Regions from separate parts of the Halomonas kashgarensis genome, predicted to be linked through region 2. Evidence: predicted binding sites of a transcription regulator. Region 2 holds the regulator's gene; the other holds the start of a gene.
The links. The regulator FliA, encoded in region 2, starts transcription of late flagellar genes. The targets are predictions, from matches to a motif close to CTAAAGTTNNNNNNNNNNCNGCCGATA.
Positions count from the first base shown of each region.

Region 1 (7,638 bases), 1.3 Mb from region 2:
GCAAAGGCCAAGCGCTAGCGATAAAGAAGGGCCAAGCGCTAGCGATAAAAATCAGAAAACCAAGCGGCAGCGATAACCAACCCAGCGGCGTCAAGGCGCCGGAGCCGCGGCTCCCAGAAAGCGCTCCTGCCAGTAGTCGATATCCAGCGGCACGCTGACCACCTCCCGGCCGCGTCCCGGCGCATGAATCATCTGCCGGTCGCCACGATAGATGCCCACGTGGGTCGCCTTGCGCCGGGAGCCGAAGAACAGCAAATCGCCCGGACGCGCCTCATCCACTGAAGGCAGGTGCTGGAACTGATCGTTGGCGGTGCGCGGCACGCCGATGCCGGCGGCGCGATAGGCCATCGTCACCAGGCCCGAACAGTCCACACCCTCGGCGCTGGTGCCGCCAAGCCGGTAGGGCGTGCCCAGGGCTTGCTGAGCGTTCGCCAGAATCAGCGCCCGCTCCATGGAGAGCCCTTCCTGATTGATTGGTGCTTCCCGCGTGGCGATATCCCGGCTGGCGCAGCCGGACAGCACCAGCAACGCCAGCGCCATCACCAGCGCCCCGAATGCCTTGGAAGAGTAGTTGAGAAAGTAGTTGAGAAAGTAACTGGGAAAGTAAATGAGAAAGTAACGCGCGGTGGAAAACCGGCAGGTAAGTGAAAACAGGGATGCGCGGGTAAACATGGACACTCCGTTTCTTGATCGCCACAGACTTCACTATGGCCTAGCGTCCATGCTTGCACCACTATGGTAGAGTTCGATGAGATTCACCTTCCCCGGAACGGCATGAGCGAGAGCGATTCCTACCACCATCCGCTGGTACGCGATCTGGCGTGGTTGATCGAAGCGCCGGATATCGTCAGTCCCGAAAACGCCAGCCCCGCGCTATCGCCCCTCTGGGCCGGAAGGCCCACCCTCGCCGAGCTGGGGCTGGAATCATCGGCAACACGCGCCCGCTGGCTTGCCGCCCGCGAACGCCATCCGGCGCATCTCGAACAGGCCATCGGCACCGCCGTCAGCGCCCGCATGGGGCATTATCACGAACGCCTCTGGCACTACCTGCTGGAACACGCCCCAGGCACGCGACTGCTGGCGAGCAACATTCGTATCATCGAGCGGCGCATTACCTTGGGTGAACTGGACATGGTCTACCGCACCTGCCACGACCCCGCGCTCGTTCATCTGGAAGTCGCCATCAAGTTCTATCTCGGTCTGCCCGAAGGGCCAGGAGCCGCCGACAGTCAAAGCCGCTGGATAGGCCCCGGCGGGCTGGATAGCCTGGCCATCAAACGCGACCACATGCAGCGTCGCCAGCTGCCGCTCTCCGCCACGCCCGCCGCCCATGCCACCCTGCGCCACTGGCTCGCCCCGCGGGATACCGCCTCCGCCGAAGCCCCGCTTGCGCTCACCCAGCGCCTGGCCATGCCAGGGGTGCTGTTCTACCCCTTTCACGCTGAGCTGCCGGCTCCCACCGGCGCCAACCCGCACCACCTGCGCGGCACCTGGGTAAGATGGGGCGACTGGCCCAAATTCATGGCGCAACTGCCTGCCGCCACCCAGGGGGCGCTGCTGGACAAGCCCCACTGGCTCGCCCCGCCCCATCCTAGCCGTCTGTGTCCTTTAACAGAGCTGCTCCCGGCGCTGCACCGGCACTTTGCTCGAACCGACCTGCCCTTGCAGATGATGGTGCATTGCCCCTTCGCCGCCAGCTCCAGCCATGCGCTTGCTCCGGAATCGAATTGGCAGCGCATCTTTCTCGTCGCCGACGACTGGCCGAACCGCATTCCCCTGCCGCCGGGCAGAAATTCCTCAAGTTAGTCTTTGTCCGGCCGAAAGGTTAAAGTAACCAGAATAAACTAGTTTTGTAGTACTTCCTGGATGTCACAGTACCCTTCGGGTGTCATGTTGGTATACGAACTACGCAAAAAGGACGCTAGGCATGGCTTCAATTTCTTCACTCGGCGTTGGTTCCGGGCTCGACCTGAGCGGCCTGCTGGACCAGTTGCGTTCTGCTGAACGGCAGAAGCTTCAGCCGATTACACAGCAGAAAACCCAGGAGCAGGCCAAGGTTTCGGCCTACGGGCGCCTCAAATCCGGGCTGAGTGAGCTTCAAGATGCTGTTGGCAAGTTGAATAGCAACTCGCTCTATCAGGGTTTGAAAGCCAATGTGCAGGGCGGCGAAGGCATGACCGCCACCACCAGCGCGGAGGCCAACCCTGGCCGCTACGAGGTTGCCATCACCAATACCGCCCGTGCCGGCAGCTTGGCCAGTACAGGGGTAAGCAGCCTAGATACCGTGCTGACTACAACTACAGATACGGCAAGCCTTCAGCTTACCTTCGGCGATGCCGAAGCAGGAACGACGACCAAAACGGTCGAATTGGAGGCAGGCCTCACACTGGAGGGTGTCCGCGACGCCATCAACGCCGACCCGGATGCTGGCGTCAATGCTTCCATCATCAACGACGGAAGCGAGAATGGCTACCGCCTGGTACTGTCCTCCAAGGAAACCGGCGCCGAAGCCGGAATTTCCGGCATGTCCTTCGCCAACTTCACTGACGCCAACCTGAAAGGGGATGCCGGTACTCATCAGAAGGGGCTGGACGCCAAGCTGAAGATCAACGGTATCGACATCACCAGTTCCACCAATACGGTGGAAGGAGCCATTCAGGGCGTCACCCTGCAGCTGGACCCTGGCCTAGCGAATGAAACCCGCAGCCTCATCGTAGAAAAAGATGAGGAATCGATACGAGAGGCCGTTCAAAGCTTCGTCGATATCTATAACAAGCTCGATTCTACCCTGGGGCGCATGACCCAAGGGGTAGGAGAAGCCGCCGGTGAACTGGTAGGGGATCGAACCGTACGCACCATCGAGACCGGCCTCAGCCGCAACCTGACGGATAGCGTATTGGGTGGCGAGCTGACGATGATGTCGCAGGTCGGCATCTCCCTGAAAGCAGACGGCCGATTGGAGCTGGATACAGCCAAGCTGAACGAAGTCATGGCCGATAATCCGCAGGCGCTGGCGGATTTCTTTGCCGGCGCCGATGAAAAGGCGGGCATGGCGGGCCGGTTGGAAGCCACACTAGGACGTGCGCTCGACGACGAGAATGGCATGATTCAGCGTGCCGTGAGCGGGTCTGAGGCTCGCGTAGCAAGCCTGGATACGCGTTTCGAGCGCACGGAGCAGAGTATTGAGCGCACCATCAGCCGATATCAAAAGCAGTTTTCCCAGCTCGATAGCATGATGTCCCAGATGAACTCAACGAGCGGCTACCTATTTCAGCAGCTCAATATGATCAACGGGCAGATGGCAAGCGGTAATTAAACTATTGTTTCGTACGCGAAATGACTGACTAAAAGCAAGGCGTGCCCCGCCTTGCTATAGTCAAGCACCTGAAGGTGAATATTACGCCCCACCAGTGCAAAAAAACCAATACATGCCGTGGTGATTAGTTCGCCCGCGCTAACATGGCATCGCCTGCCTGTTGCAGCACTGCGCCTTCACCAGTTGCGAAGCTTCTTCGACGTAATCCGCATCCATAATGCGTGACTGTGCCGCTTGCGTGGCAGTAGACTGCTTTGCCAGCCCTTCAATCGCATCCTCAAAGCGGCGCTGCAGCGCGCCATACTGGCTACGGTAGTCATCCACCTGATCATGGACTCTTGCAAGTATTGATAATCGTCATTGATGCCCATCCTGCTTGTTAATTGCTCATTATCTTAAGTAAAGCAGGCCTCGAAGTCATCGCCTAGCTGCGTCAAAACCACTTGCTTAGAAGAAAATTAGTTAAGTTACGAAAAATTACCTTTTTTTTTGGAAAAGTACCTAAAGTTTGCCGCCGTCTGGCCGTAACACAGTATAGAGCGGCACATATGCCGTAGGGCAGGTCAAGTGGCCATGTAAAGCGTGAAGGAGAATTCACATGTCAGTGATTAATAGCAACATTACGGCTCTGGTAGCCCAAAATAACCTCAAAAGCTCTCAGAGTTCGCTTGCTCAAGCTCAAGAGCGTTTGAGCTCTGGCTTGCGCATCAACAGTGCTTCTGATGACGCGGCGGGCCAGGCGATTGCCAACCGCATGAGCAGTACGATCACGGGCCTGAACCAAGCGTCTCGTAACGCCAATGACGGAATTTCACTGGCGCAAACTGCTGAAGGTGCACTGGATCAGGTTAACGATAACCTGCAGCGTATTCGTGAGCTAACAGTTCAAGCGCAAAACGGTACTAACACCGCACAAGACATTGACTCTATTCAAGAAGAAGTTAATGAGCGTTTGAAAGAGATCGATCGTGTCACGCAACAAACCGAGTTTAACGGTCGTGACGTATTCGATACCAAAACTTCAGTTGGTGGTACTGGCACTAACTTCTCCGTTCAGGTTGGCTCAGACGATAATCAGCGTATTGATATTTCAATTGGAGCCGCCAAAGCAGATGGTACTTCCAGCGCGACTGGTGGTTGGAACATGTTCGATGCAGCAGGTACCAACGATGTAGCCTCAGTGGGTGGGGAAGCTCGTAGCGTAACTGCGCAAGGCTTCGATGTTCTTGATGGACGTTTATCTTCTGGTACGGGCTCGGGCGATGCTCTCGCCATCTTGGATAGCAAGATTGCTGCTGTTGACCAGGAGCGCAGTAACTTAGGTGCGATGCAGAACCGCTTTGAAACAGCGCTGGATAACATCGAGACGACTTCTACCAACCTGCAAGGCGCGCGTTCACGCATTGAAGATGCTGACTACGCCGTTGAGGTTTCTAACCTGACGCGAGCGCAGATTCTGGAGCAGGCAGGTACGTCCATTCTTGCTCAGGCTAACCAGAGCCCGCAGAACGTACTTTCACTGCTGGGCTAAGCGATACACTACAGCCAGCGTACGGCACGAAACACAGAGCCCGGGCTATTTGCCCGGGTTTTTTTTATTATCAGCCGACCTAGGGCTTGATAAAGTAGTGGTAACGCAACAAATATTTGAACTTAGGGAGGCTCCATGGCGAAGAAAAAAACACGTAGCAAAGCGAAAAAGACACAGCAAGCAAAGCGTATTACAACCAACTGGCCGCCGGCAGATAAGTCTCATGACAAGCTTTATGACAATCTGGGTGTGCACCCCGAACAGGCTAAACGCTTTCTCACACTGCTTGATAATGAAAAATTTACCCAAGCACAAGCGTTAGCTCAGCAACTCACACGGGAATACCCTGAAAATGCGTTTGCCTGGAAAGCGCTAGGCACTAGTTATCTACAAGCGGGAGATGTACAAGAAGCGCACTCGCCCTTGCATAAAGCGGTCGCTTTAGATGACCGAGATCCACTATCACTTACAAGCCTTGCCGCCGTCTATTATCAACAAGGCAACAACGAGCAAGCCATACAATACCAGAGCAAAGCGGTTGCGCTTGATCCTAGCTACGCACAGGGACGATTCCGGCTGGCAGAAATGTTACACAGTGCGGGTCAACAGGAACTTGCCATACCACATGTTGAAGCTGCAATCGATGGTGGTTTTGAGCCTTTTTCAAGTAAGCTTCTCTTAGGCGTGCTGCTGTATAATGCTAAGTATTTTAATCAAGCATTGTCGGTATACCACTTGCTAGAGAAAGAGTTCCCCCCGCATCCTTCCGTCTATAATAATTTGGGTAATTTATACAAAGACATTGGCCAGTACAAAAAAGCAGAATCGTACTATCAACAAGCATTGGAATTAGACCCAGGCTTTGTGATGGCATATTCCAATATCTTTTTTTCAAAACATTACAACCCTGATGCCACACAAGAAGAGATACATGCGTTTGCTAAACAGTGGGATAAAAAATTTGCATTGCCACGCATGCCTGCGCCCACGAATGTTAATGATGAAACCAAGCCACTACGCGTTGGCTTGATTTCATCAGGGTTCCGCCTGCACCCGGTAGGGCAGATGATTTCAGCTGCTTTACAGCATAGCCGTTCGGATATTCACTTTTATGGCTATAGCACTCGCGACCAAACCGACTTTATTACTCAAAAAGTACGGGATGCGTGTAAAGTTTGGCGGCCAATTCGTCACCTTTCGCAATACGAGGTGGCCCAACAATTACGAGACGACAAACTTGATATCCTTATCGACTTATCTGGCCACGGTGATGGAAACTGCTTACAAGCTATCTCCATGCGTCCAGCGCCGCTTTGTGTTAAGTGGGTTGGGGGCTTGGTCAATACCATGGGTGTGGAGAGTATTGATTACTTGATCTCAGATCATATCGAAACCCCCGAAGGCGTTGATGATCAATACACGGAAAAGCTTATCCGCCTGCCGGATGATTACATCTGTTACATGCCGCCTCCGTATTCACCGGCTACCAACTCTTTGCCTGCGTTAAAAAATCGCTACATCACATTGGGGTGTTTGAATAACCCGGCAAAAATCAGCGCCGAGTTGTTAGAACAGTGGGCTAGGCTAATGCACGAGTTGCCTGAAAGCCGGCTCCTATTACGCGGCGCTCAGTATGAAAGCGAAGATTTTTGCCGATGGATTTGGGAAGAGATGTCTCAGCATGGCATCGAACAATATCGCGTGTTGCTTGAAGGTCCTATTCGTCACAAAGATTTTATCGCGACGTACCAACGCATTGATATCGCCTTGGATACCTGGCCTTACTCAGGCGGCTTAACAACGTGCGAAGCCATGCTGATGGGCGTGCCAGTGGTAACGCTGCCTGGCCCTACCTTTGCGGGCCGCCACAGTGCAACACACCTGATCAATGCCGGGTTGAATGAGTTAGTGACCACTAGCTGGGAGGAGTACCGCCAGCGAGTGTTGGAACTCGCAAGCGACTTGCCCAACCTTGCGGTTATTCGTGCTGGTTTGCGTACCATTTTGCATTATTCTCCGGTATGCGATGCGCCGCGTTTTGCCAATCACTTCAACAATGCCCTGCGCGCGATTTGGCTGCGCTACTGCGAAGGCAAATCGCCAGAAGCGCTGACGTTTAACAAAGAAGGCGAGCTGTGGTTTGAGGATAACAAGGAACCGCTAGAACTGCCCGAAGCCCGTAGCGAAGAAATAGAAGAAGGTGAAGAAAGCGAGAGCTTTGAATGGCAGCTTGATGAGCCAGTCACCATTATCGATAACGCTGCCGTGCTCCCACGACACCTCGATTACCCTAACTGGATGGCCAGTGGCCACCTAGCGGTGATCAGCTTTGACCCGGCAAGCCTGCTAAATAAAAAAGTCGATGAGCTTAAAGCGTTCGGGGAACTGCATCACTACCCCCACGCTGTTCTCGGCGATGGCCAGCCCGCCACGCTTTACGCCGCGCTAGAGGCTGAAAAAGGCAGCACGCTTAAGCCTTTGCCAGAAGAGGAGCAGCCAGAATACCTACGCGATAAAGTAAAAACACTGGCAGAGTTGCCCATCAGTACAGTAAGGCTAGACGACATCGAGGGTATTCCTAACGTCGATGTGCTGGTTCTCGATGACCTACACGATGCCATGAAGGTGTTAGAAAACGGCGAACAAACATTAAAAAACACCCTTCTGATTCAGGTGAAGGTCGCCTTTCAGCCGACTCATGAGCGCCAGCCTAATCTTGCTGAACTGCAGCATTGGGCAAGCCAAAAAGGGTTTAAGTTTTTACGTTTAGAAAATCTAAAGTATATGGATG
Region 1 covers NZ_CP137552.1:2,259,539-2,267,176, forward strand. Annotated here, with positions in the region: gene R5M92_RS10375 (C40 family peptidase) at 91-540, opposite strand; gene R5M92_RS10380 (DUF1853 family protein) at 775-1,806, shown strand; gene fliD (flagellar filament capping protein FliD) at 1,928-3,316, shown strand; gene R5M92_RS10390 (flagellin) at 3,455-3,640, opposite strand; gene R5M92_RS10395 (flagellin) at 3,915-4,847, shown strand; gene R5M92_RS10400 (glycosyltransferase) at 4,983-7,638, shown strand, end outside.
Region 1: the regulator FliA is predicted to act here: its motif matches at 3,818-3,844, upstream of R5M92_RS10395 (flagellin).

Region 2 (7,638 bases):
AGGAAGTGCAGAAGCTGCTCGACAAGCTGGGCGAAGATCAGAAATCCCTGGTGGAGGAAGTGGTACCCAAGGCGATCAGCCTGACCGTGCTGCAGCGAATCCTGCAGAATCTGCTCGACGAGGACGTCTCGATCCGCGATATGCGGACTATCCTCGATACCCTGGCGGAATATGCCGGTCAGCAGCAGGACCCCAATGAACTGACTGCCCTGGTGCGCATTGCCCTGGGCCGAGCGATCACCCAGCAGTGGTTCGCCGGTCAGGAGATGCTGAACGTCATGGGGCTGGAAGCGCAGCTGGAGCAGGTTCTGTTGCAGGCGATGAACGGCAACGGCGCCATGGAACCGGGGCTTGCCGACACCCTGATGACCCAGGCCCAACAGGCACTGGAGCGGCACGAAGCCACGGGCGAGCCGCCGGTGCTGGTGGTCCAGCATTCGCTGCGCGCCGTGCTTTCGCGCTTCCTGCGGCGCCGGTTGCGGCATCTGGTGGTGATGTCCCAGGCGGAGATTCCCGATGACCGGACACTGCGTGTCACCACGCTGGTGGGCGGACGTCAGTGACCCGAGCGGAGAAAACGGCCACCATGACAGGTATGACCAAGGCAAAAGGTGAAATATGAGCGTAAGACGTTTCGTTGGGGCAAATAGTCGGGATGTCATGCGCCAGGTACGCGAAGCGCTGGGGGACGATGCACTGATCCTGGCCAATCGCCGCACCGAGGACGGCGTGGAAATCCTGGCCATGGCCGACGAGGCGGTGGATCATTTCGACCCTACGCCCGAGTCGCCCCCCGTCGAGCCAAACGCCACTGAAGTGGCGCCGCCAGCCACCCCCCCTGTCGGGCGGGATGACCCGTTGCATGCCATGAGCGAAAGACTGCTCAAGGAAATGCAGGATATGCGCGAGCTCCTGGCCACGGAAAAGAGCCGCGTTGCCGCTACACCCGCCGGATGCCGTCAGCGCCTGCTGCAGGTCATGCGCGAAGTCGGTTTCAGCCATGAGCTGGCCGACGATATCCTGACCGGTCTGCCCGAAGAGTATGCCCTGCTCGACGAGACCAGCGAACAGCCGCTGGTCTGGCTGCGCCGGCAACTGGCCGACCGTCTGCATGTGCTCGACGCCGAAGCGCCGTTCTTCGACCAGACCGGTATCGTCGCGCTGGTCGGTCCTACCGGAGTGGGCAAGACCACCACCACGGCCAAGCTTGCGGCACGTTTCGTCATGCGCCACGGCACGCGCCCGGTAGCACTGGTGACCACCGACAGTTTCCGTATCGGTGCCCACGAGCAGCTACGTATCTATGCCCGCCTGCTGGATACGCCGATGTACGCTCTCGATGCCGAACAGCCGATCGACGATCTGCTGGGCCGGCTGCAGGGCAAGCAGTGGGTGATCATCGATACCGTCGGCATGAGCCAGCGCGACCAGCGGGTCATCGAGCAGATCGCTCACCTTCAGGGGGGCCGCTCGCGGGTGCGCCTGGTGCTGCTGCTGAATGCCGCCAGCCAGCCGGAGACGCTGGAGGAAGTGGTCATGCGTTACCGCCAGGCCGCCCGTGCCGCCGGCGCCGAACTCGATGACTGCATCATCACCAAGCAGGATGAGGCGGGGCGCCTGGCGCCGGTGCTGGATATCGTCATGCGTCATGGTCTGCGCATCCTGTTCGGATCTCACGGTCAGCGCGTTCCCGAAGATATGGCGGTGGCGGATGCCGAGGGTCTGGTGGAACAGGCATTGACCACACGCACCCCCATGCCCGGCGCGGCGGAGAGTGCCCCCGCTTCTGCGGTCTCCCTGCCGAGCTGGTCGCGGGATGTGCTCGGTCAGGGGCGGCGGCTGTCCGCATTGATGACGGCGCTGCGCAAGCGTGTCGTCGGCTTTTCCGCGCTGGAAGCGCTATGGGACATGGCGGCACTGCCCATGGCGCTTCAGGACGAGCGGTTGTCGCAATTGCTGGAGGGTTACCCGCCGGCGGATAGCATTCTAGGCATGGCCTGGTCGCCCCGACGCAACGAAAGGGGCTGTGACTGGGCGATGCCGGATATCGGTCTGGACGCCGATGGTGCCTGGGTGGCGCTGCCCTGGCTGCAGCATCGCCATCCCGCTGGCTGGCGCGAGCGGCTGGCGCAGGTTTCGCATGACGCCGGGGTTATCGTCCACCTGCTCCCCGGCTTGCCCGCTCCCGCGGCCTGGGTCTGGCTGGAAGAGCAACAGATGACCTGGGTCAGCCTCGTGCGCAGCAGTCAGCGGGTAGAATATGGCGCGCAACGCACCACGCTCGGACCCCTCCTGGAAGAGGCGCCACATTTTTCCCAGGTGTCGGTACGCTTTCGTGGCCAGGTCATGCAGCTGCATGTGGCGCGTGAAGCCGTCCAGGCCCCGGTCGATCCGCGTCGGGCAAGCGCAGGCGAGCGTGAGGACATGCTCGCCTGGCGCGGGGAAATCCGCGATCCCGAAAACGCCAAGGTGGTGGCCCGGCGCTACTGGTTGACGCCGGTGCGCCTGGGCGACGATGCGCTTTCACTATTATTGACGCACTTGCAGAGCGAAGGCTTGGCGGCATTGACCCGCCGCGCCTGGCAACAGCTCAAGGAAGCCGACGGCGGAGAGCTGAGCCCCGAAATCCGCCTGTTGATGGCCTCGGGTCTGGCCGCTGTGGCGGGTCACCTAGACGTTGCCGAGGACGAAGCGGCAGCGGCATTGCGGGCGAACGTGCTCGGCCTGGCGGGTAATCGCCGGCGTCGGCGCGACATCGCCATGCTCGATGGCCTGGCGTATGCCTTCATGGCGCGTGACGCCATTCGCCAATTCGGCTCGGCCGGCCTGGAGGGAATGTCGTGAGCGAGAGCGACCAGGCCGCCGGGTTACGCAAGTGGGCCAACCTGCAGCGCCAGCAGCAGGGCGTGGTGGATGCTCATGACGAGCAGAACATGGCGGATGACCGGGCCGCCTCGGTCGAGCTGCCCGTGGAGGCGCCCGCTACGCCGTCATCCGAGCCGCCCCCGGCTCACACCTCGGTGCGCCAGGCGCCGCGGCTGCCCCTGGTCGTGGTGGGGTTGGCGCAAGCCTCTCCCGCCCAGGTCGCCAAGGTGCGGGCCCGGCTGGGTCAATGGTCAGCGGAGGGACGGCGTTGGGCGGGCGCCCCGGAGGATTGGCAGATTCAGCTGGTTCCGCCTGGTGCCACCAACCTGACCGGCCTGGTACGCGAGCAGTCGCGTTGGGCACTATGGGTGGATAGCGATGCGGAGGCCTTCATGCGCGGTTTCCGTGCGCTGCACGCCATGCACCAGGCCGGCGGGCCTTCGCGATTGCTGGCGTTGCACGAGCCGGGCTTGCCTCGTCGGGGCCTGTTGGATAACTTGCAAGTAGCGGCGAATTACTACTTGGGTATTGAGCTATTGGTACTGGCAAGATGAAACGACTCGTCAGCATGATAAGCTGGATGAAGCAGCGGCAGTGGGTTCTGGTGGTCTCCGTCTGGATGCTCGGCTGGGCGCCGGCCGTGCTGGCCGCCCCGGGTAGCTGGACGGCAACCGCCCCGGGCTTCATGGTGGCCATGAGCGAGCGCACGGCCGATAGCGCTTCCATGACCCCGCCGGCCGGCATGACCGAGCCGGAGTCCCGGATCAGTGGGATCCAGTGGCGCTATCGCCAGCCGGTGGGCAGTCAGGTCAAGGCTTGGTTGTGTCACCCCAGCCGCTGTGTCGCGTTGACCGGCATGCGGGGGATGACCCAGGCACTGCAGGGAGCGACGGCTGAGGCCCCCTTGCAGTTTCGCTTCGCGTTGCCACCGGGACAAAGGCCGGTGAGGGTGCAAGGGCTGCAGGTCATCGTGAATTATCAGTAACGACCGTATCAGCCGCGAGGCACGAGGATGTATACAGCACAAGGCAGGATCAACCAGAGTGAATTGCTGGCGCAATACATGCCGCTGGTCAGACGCCAGGCGCTGTCACTGCAGGTCAGATTGCCATCCTGCATCGAGCTTGATGACCTGATTCAAGCCGGCATGGTGGGGTTGCTAGAGGCCTTGGGACGTTTCGATGCCAGCCAGGGGGCGAGCTTCGCCACCTTTGCCAGCCAGCGGATTCGCGGCGCCATGGTGGATGAATTGCGCACCCGTGACTGGCTGCCACGTAGCGTCAGGCGCTCGGCCAGGGCGATGGATGAAGCCGTGCGGCGTCTCGAACAGGTGCTGGGAAGGCCTCCAGAAGAGCACGAAATAGCCGCCGAGCTGGAGATGCCCCTGGAGGCCTACCGCCAACTCCTCAGCGATACCAATAGCGGGCAGTTGTTGCCCTTTGAAGCGCTGGTGGAAGAAAGCGGAGAGCCGGCGGGAGACATCGCCGCGCACCTGCCCTTCGAAACGCTGCTGGATGGTCAGCAACGCCAGCGCCTGATCGAGGCGATCGAGCAGTTGCCGGAGCGGGAAAAACTGCTGATGGCGTTGTATTACCAGGAAGAGCTCAACCTCAAGGAAGTGGGGGCTGTGCTGGGGGTGACGGAATCGCGTGTCTCCCAGTTGCACAGCCAGGCTATCAGCCGTCTACGCGCGCGCCTTGGCGAGGCCGATTGAAGGCTGTCGTGAAAGCGACTATAACCACGTGCGCTATCGCACCCCTTTCCACTGACTTGTGACCGGCAAGGAGCCGTTGATGAATCCTTCGACGCTGATAGGCATGTTTGCCAGCATAGCGCTACTGGTGAGCGTCCTGTTCTTTACTGCGGAATCACCCGAAAGTTTTCTTAATCTTCCGGGGCTGGCGATCGTGCTCACCGGTACTCTGGCCGCCACTTTCATCAGTTATCCCCTGAGGGAAGTGCTGCATGTGGTGCGCCTGGTAGGCATCGTGTTTCGTCGCGAGAATACCTATGTGCGGGATGACATCAAGGAACTCGTCGACATGTCCCGGTTATGGTTCAAGGGTGACGTGCGGGCGGTGGAAGCGGCTCTGGAAGACACGCGCAATCCCTTTCTGCGCACCGGCATCCAGCTTGTCATTGCCAACACCAAGGAGGACGAGATATTCGATCTGATGCGCTGGCGTATCGCTCGACTGAAGGCCCGCGAACATGCCCAGGCGCAAGTGTTTCGTACCATGGCGACCTATGCGCCCGCCTTCGGCATGATCGGTACCCTGGTCGGTCTGGTGAACATGCTGGAAGTCATGGATGCCGGCGACCTGGAAGTCATCGGTCCGCGCATGGCCGTGGCGCTGCTGACCACTTTCTATGGCATCTTGCTGGCCAACCTGATTTTCAAGCCTATCGCGGTCAAGCTGGAACGGCGTACCGAAGACCGCCTGATTACCATGAACATGGTGATGGAAGGCATTTCGTTGATCACCAAGCGTCGTCTGCCTTCCTTTATCGAGGAAACGCTCAATTCCTTCGTCGCCGACTTTCATGATGAAATTCGCGAGAGAAGGGTTCCCTCGAAACCCGCCACTGGCAAGGGGTAGCGCCGCTCATGCTGGATCATGATACGCGGCAGACACTGGAACCCGTGGCGATGGGCGGTGACGATGAGAGCTGGCTGACCAGTTATCTCGATGTGCTCACCTTGCTGATTACCCTGTTCGTGCTTCTGCTGGCGCTGACACCGCCCGGAAGCGGCGATGCCAGCGAGAACCAGATGGCCTCGTCGTCAGCGGTTCCTTCGGCGTCGCGGATGGCGCAATCGACGGGTATCCAGCCGGCGCATGACGGTATCCAGCCACGTTTTTCCGGCCTCAGCATTCCCGGCGTGAGTGTCGATGCAGGGAGTGAGGGAGTCACCTTGCGTATCGACGATAGTCTGCTGTTTTCCAGCGGCCAGGCCGAACTGACCGGTCAGGGCAGAACGCTGATCCAGAGCCTGGTGGAGGTGCTGGAGTCCTTTGACGGTCAGATTTCCGTGGAGGGCCATACCGACAGCATCCCCATTGCCACGGCACGTTTCCCCTCCAACTGGGAACTCTCCTCGGCACGGGCGATCGCCGTGGTACGCCATCTGGAAAGCGAAGGGGTGAAGATCGAGCGTATGCGTGCCGTGGGTTATGCCGATACCCAGCCGATGCAGAGCAATAATACCAGGGAAGGCCGGGCCGCCAATCGACGGGTGGAGTTGCTGTTGCGCCAGGGAGGACAAAGGTGACGCACCGCTCCGACGCCAAACAGCAACAGAGGCGGTTGCCACCCAGGCAGGCGGCCTTTATCGGCTTGGCAACGGGAGTACTGTTACTGCTTCTGATCGGCTGGGAGATGAATGTCGCCCACGAGGAGGACGAACGGCTTGCCAGGGCGCGCACCGCCACCACGGCGGATATGATGAACGAATGGGTAAGCAGCCTGCTCGCCACATCCGAACACTCCCTGCGCGAGATACTCGGGCTATACCGATTGAACCAGGCGGGCCAAATCGAGCCCTCTGTGTTGGTAGACCTGCTGAAACGACGGCGAGATAGCGTGGACATCTGGGAGGATGTGGCGTTAGTAGATGCCCAAGGCTATGTTTTGGCATCGACCCGGCCCATGGAGGCGAGCCGCTTCGAGCTGGGGAGCAGTGCCTTTCTTGCTCCGTTGGTGCTGGAGTCCTCCTCAGCTGCTAGCCCTGCCGTTTCGACGCTTTACTGGTCAGAAGCTGTCGGTCAGCTACGTGTACTGCATGCACTGCGCATCGAAAGCCCCGAGGAAGGCGTGGAAGGCTTGGTGTTGGCGCGCCTGGACCCAGCTCTTTTCGAAGGGTTGATGGAGCGACTATCGCTAGGGCCGGGTACAAGCCTAGCACTGGTGGATAGCTCTCCCCGAGTCATCGCTCAGCGCGTTTTTGGTATCGATGGCAGTACCGCTGCGGCGCCAGGCGCTCACGTCGCGACGCCGCAACTGTTGGATTTCCTCGGCAGCGACGTCACCCGAGACAGTTGGGTGAGAAAGTCGCCGGTTGACGATAACCGACGCCTGTTCAGTGCGCGCAAGGTAACTGGAACCGATTGGGTGGTGCTGGCCGGTGAGGATACCACGCTCTATCTTGCCGACTGGTGGCGACGTTTCTGGGCGCTGGTGCTGGGCTGGGTGGCAATGGTGTTGATGGGGGCCGTGGCCCTGCGCCATTACCACCACTTGTATGCGGCGGAAAAGGAGCTGCGCCGTCATCGCAATCGACTCGCCACGGAGGTAGAGCAGCGCACGGAAGCACAGCGTGTCAGCGAGCTCGAAGCAGCACAGCTGAAAATCGCCGCCATGGCGTTCGAGACGCACCTGGGCATGTTCATCGCCGATGCCGACAACCGTATCGTGCAGGTGAATTCCACCTTCACCGCCATCACCGGCTACAGTGCCGAAGAAGTGCTGGGGTGCAATCCCAGCGTGCTGAATTCCGGACGTCATGATGCGGCCTTCTATCGCCATCTGTGGCACAGCCTGCAGGAAAACGGCACCTGGCAGGGCGAGGTATGGAACCAGCGCAAGAATGGTGAAATCTACCTCCAGTGGCTGACCATCAGTGTGGTGCGTAACGATAAGGATGAGATCACCCACTATGTCGCCACGCTGAGCGATATCACCCAGCGCAAGGCCGCCGAACAGGAAATCCACCAGTTGGCGTTTTATGATGCCTTGACCGGCCTTCCCAATCGCCGTCTGCTGATCGACCGA
Region 2 covers NZ_CP137552.1:136,518-144,155, forward strand. Annotated here, with positions in the region: gene flhA (flagellar biosynthesis protein FlhA) at 1-563, shown strand, start outside; gene flhF (flagellar biosynthesis protein FlhF) at 619-2,844, shown strand; gene R5M92_RS00635 (hypothetical protein) at 2,841-3,419, shown strand; gene R5M92_RS00640 (flagellar protein FlhE) at 3,416-3,850, shown strand; gene R5M92_RS00645 (RNA polymerase sigma factor FliA) at 3,878-4,579, shown strand; gene R5M92_RS00650 (motility protein A) at 4,659-5,465, shown strand; gene R5M92_RS00655 (OmpA/MotB family protein) at 5,474-6,139, shown strand; gene R5M92_RS00660 (EAL domain-containing protein) at 6,136-7,638, shown strand, end outside.